2 regions of the Bacteroides sp. AN502(2024) genome follow, and region 1 is predicted to be linked to the other one. Evidence: riboswitches for the same ligand, from Rfam matches in the RefSeq annotation. Region 1 holds a riboswitch; the other holds the start of a gene.
The links. Region 1 has a riboswitch for thiamine pyrophosphate ahead of AB9N12_RS10100 (TonB-dependent receptor). Riboswitches for the same ligand answer to the same signal wherever they lie in the genome.

Region 2: linked by a shared signal. The riboswitch ahead of thiS (sulfur carrier protein ThiS) and the one ahead of AB9N12_RS10100 (TonB-dependent receptor) in region 1 are both predicted to bind thiamine pyrophosphate.

The regions. Positions count from the first base shown of each region.
Region 1 covers NZ_JBGFSP010000003.1:2,628,729-2,630,933, reverse strand. The annotation lists gene AB9N12_RS10105 (mechanosensitive ion channel family protein) at 18-923, opposite strand; TPP riboswitch at 1,054-1,150, shown strand; gene AB9N12_RS10100 (TonB-dependent receptor) at 1,151-2,205, shown strand, end outside.
Region 2 covers NZ_JBGFSP010000004.1:188,917-191,121, forward strand. The annotation lists gene AB9N12_RS15675 (superoxide dismutase) at 158-775, shown strand; TPP riboswitch at 1,022-1,115, shown strand; gene thiS (sulfur carrier protein ThiS) at 1,176-1,376, shown strand; gene AB9N12_RS15685 (thiamine phosphate synthase) at 1,380-1,997, shown strand; gene AB9N12_RS15690 (thiazole synthase) at 2,192-2,205, shown strand, end outside.

The DNA of each region.
Region 1 (2,205 bases):
TATCAGAGATATAACAATCAATTTCCCTGATGAACAGTAAGCTGTGGGAAAGGGAAGTTGATACCTTTTTCATTGAAGGTTTCGTAAATCGCTTTATTTATATCGAAATAAACATCCCAGTAATCTCCGCTATTTACCCACACACGTGCCACCACATTCACACTGCTGGCATCCAGCGCATGAAGAGCTACAAATGGAGCAGGCTCATTCAGGATACGTTTATCAGCGACAAGAATATCATAAACAATTTCCTGTACCTTTTCATAATCTTCTCCATACTCAATGCCGACAACCCATTCTACACGACGGGTAACCTGCGCATTGTAGTTTGTCACCACCCCACTACTCATAGCACCATTCGGCACATAAATCACTTTATTATCCGCAGTAGACAGAATCGTGTGAAAAATCTGAATTTCTTTTACTGTTCCGGACACTCCCTGGCTTTCAATCCAATCACCTACTTTGTAAGGTTTGAACAATAGAATAACCAATCCACCGGCAAAGTTCTGCAGATTACCGGACAAAGCCATACCGACAGCCACACCGGCAGAAGCCAATAAAGCCGCAAACGAAGTGGTTTCAACTCCCAGAGCACCGACAACAGAAATGATTAAAAGAATGGTCAGCAAAATGTTCACCAGACTTTTGACGAAAGTTTTGATACTTACATCCACTTTTCGTTTATCCATCAGGCGTCTTATGAACTTATTGATCAGAGAGATCAGGAAACGTCCGACTACAAAAACAAGAACTGCAACCAGAATACGTTCTCCGGCACGGATTCCGAAATCCACGAGTTGTTGAGTAATCAGCGAAAGTTTGTCCAACCCGTCAGCGTTAGCAATCGCTTCTTTCATTAAATTATCTGCGGCCACTTGCACAGAATCCGCAGCTTGTGTTGCTTGAAGTAAGAGTAGCATAATTAAATTATATATTAAATGAATAAACAGATGTATTGCCATTTCAACAATCTACAAAGTTAGATTGTTTTTAGTAAATATAAAAGTTTTTTTTTGCTTTCCTCCTTTAAAAGCCGTATTTTTGCAGCCGATTCACTGGTAGGGGTGCCTTAACATGACGGGCTGAGAACATACCCATAGAATCTGATCCGGGTAATGCCGGCGTAGAGAACTAATTAGTAAGCAAAATGAAAAGAATTGTATGGATGGCCGTCGCCTTATCAGGCGCAGGCATCACTGTCCATGCACAAACGAGTGCAAAGGATAGTATGAGAGTAGTGAACCTGCAAGAGGTGCAGGTAGTATCCACACGTGCCACAGCCAAAACTCCCGTGGCATTCACCAATATAGACAAAACAGCACTCAAAAAGGTAAACTTCGGACAGGATATTCCCTATCTGCTGAGTATGACTCCTTCCACACTGACCACATCGGATGCAGGAGCCGGTATCGGCTATACGACACTTCGCGTACGTGGCACCGATGGCACACGAATCAATATCACTGTAAACGGCATACCGATGAACGATGCCGAAAGCCATAACCTGTTCTGGGTCAATATGCCCGACTTTTCTTCTTCCGTAAAAGATATGCAGGTGCAGCGCGGAGCAGGTACATCAACAAATGGAGCAGGTGCTTTCGGAGCTAGCGTCAATATGCAAACCGAAGGTGCATCTATGAAACCATACGCCGAATTCAATGCTTCATACGGTTCGTTCAACACGCACAAGGAAACAGTAAAAGTGGGAACCGGCTTACTCAATAACCACTGGACGTTTGACGCCCGCCTTTCCCATATCGGTACGGACGGATACATAGACCGTGCTTCGGTGAACTTGAACTCTTACTACCTGCAAGGAGGTTATTTTGCAGGAAACACCTCTATGAAACTGATTGCATTTGCCGGAAAAGAAAAGACATATCATGCTTGGGGATATGCAACCAAAGAAGAAATGGAAAAATTTGGCAGACGCTACAATCCTTGCGGGGAAATGTACACCGACGCCAACGGCAACAAACATTATTACGATGATCAAACGGATAATTACCTGCAAAAGAATTATCAGCTTCTCTTCAACCACACTTTCTCAACGGCCTGGAATCTAAACGTTGCCTTACATTATACTAAAGGTGATGGTTATTACGAAGAGTACAAAGGCGGCAGATACCTGATCGAATATGGCTTAAAGCCATTTACAATAGATGGCACCGAAATAGCTAAAATTGACCTGGTCCGTCAAAA
Region 2 (2,205 bases), on a different contig from region 1:
ATTTTAACCTTACACCAATCCCCGAGACCACTGCATCTTTGAAGTGCAAACGAATCCAAAAGCCCAAGCAGTTCCCAAATAAAGCAAGATGCTGTGAACATTTTGCAGAAGGCTTCTGTTATTATAGTATAACAAGCCGATTAAAACTTGTAACATTATGAATACTATATTAATGTCTTTAATTATGATGACTATGACTTACGAAATGCCTAAACTTCCTTATGCAAACAATGCGTTGGAACCTGTAATCAGTCAGCAAACAATAGATTTCCATTACGGAAAACATCTACAAACCTATGTAAATAATCTGAATAATCTCGTGCCCGGCACAGAATATGAAGGTAAAACGGTAGAAGAAATCGTTGCCACCGCACCGGATGGAACTATATTCAATAACGCCGGGCAAGTATTGAATCATAATCTGTACTTCCTGCAATTTACCCCTCAACCTTCGAAAAAGGAACCGACCGGCAAACTGGGAGAAGCTATCAAACGTGACTTCGGCAACTTTGAAAACTTCAAAAAAGAATTCAATGCGGCAGCAGTCGGATTGTTCGGTTCAGGATGGGCCTGGCTATCCGTAGATAAAGACGGTAAATTGAGAATCACTAAAGAAATAAATGGAAGCAATCCTGTACGCGCCGGTTTGAAACCGCTTCTCGGATTTGACGTTTGGGAACACGCTTATTATCTGGATTACCAAAACCGCCGTGCCGACCATGTTAACGCCCTGTGGACTATCATCGACTGGGACGTGGTTGAAAAAAGAATGTAAGCGGATATCATAGACTAGACTATACTATAAAAAGAGGGTGTATCAAATCGGATAGATGGGATGCACCCTCAAATTTTATCCCTACGAGCGTCCTATTATTTTCAGATATCCAGATTGACAAAAGCCATAAGAATGAAGCCCGGGTTATCTTTTCCCATCTCATCCGAAAACAAGAATCAACAGAAAAATGAAAAAAAATCGGATGATTTAGTGTTTTTCTGTTTCTTTTTCACTTACTTTGCCCCTGTAAAGACAAAGGGGTGCCCCACGAGGGGCTGAGATTATACCCTAGGAACCTGATGCAGTTAGTACTGACGTAGGGATTGTATTTCTTCGTATTGCCTTTCCATTTAAGCACACTCTTTGTATTTACTTTCAATTTATTTATTCTGATAGGACAATGAAAGTACAAGTGAACAACAAAGAGGTGGAAATTACTCCTGATTCTCCCCTTACACAACTGACAGCACAGCTCGAACTTCCGGTTCAAGGCATTGCTATCGCCGTAAATAACCAAATGATTCCCCGTACCGAATGGGAGCGTTTCATACTGCATGAAAACGACAACCTGGTGATTATCAAAGCAGCTTGCGGAGGATAAAAAATGATCAGTCTACAATTTATCACGCATCAGACAGAACGGTATTCGTACCTCGAATCGGCACGTATGGCACTCGAAGGAGGGTGCAAATGGATCCAGCTACGCATGAAAGACGCTTCCCTCGAAGAAGTGGAGACAGTAGCCTTGCAACTGAAGCCGCTCTGTAAAGAACACGAAGCCATCTTGATTCTGGACGACCACGTCGAACTGGCCCGAAAGCTGGAAGTGGACGGTGTGCATCTTGGTAAAAAAGATATGCCTATCAGCCAAGCTCGCCAGATACTTGGAGAAGCCTTTATTATCGGTGGTACCGCAAATACATTCGAAGACGTCTTACAGCACTACCGTGCCGGAGCCGATTATCTCGGCATCGGTCCTTTCCGGTTTACTGCCACTAAAAAGAACTTAAGCCCTATACTGGGGTTGGAAGGCTATTCCTCCATCCTTTCACGGATGAAAGAAGCGAATATTGAAATCCCCGTAGTAGCAATTGGAGGAATCACGTACGAGGATATTCCCGCCATACTTCATACAGGAGTCGACGGAATAGCCCTGTCGGGAACCATTCTTGGAGCGGACAATCCGGTAGAAGAGACACGTAGAATTATTGAAAGTGATTAATAATTTGTCAAATGATTCACCACAGAGGATGCAAAGGGCACAGAGTTTTTCAATCTTTTCGCAAGTAAAGCAAGGCGACTAATCATACGTATACTCTGTGTGACTCCATAATGAATAAAAAATGATCAGACCTCCGTGTACCTCCGGGTCCTCTGTGGTGAACTCATAAATTAGCATTTAAAACAGTATACAGAATGGAAAAATTAGT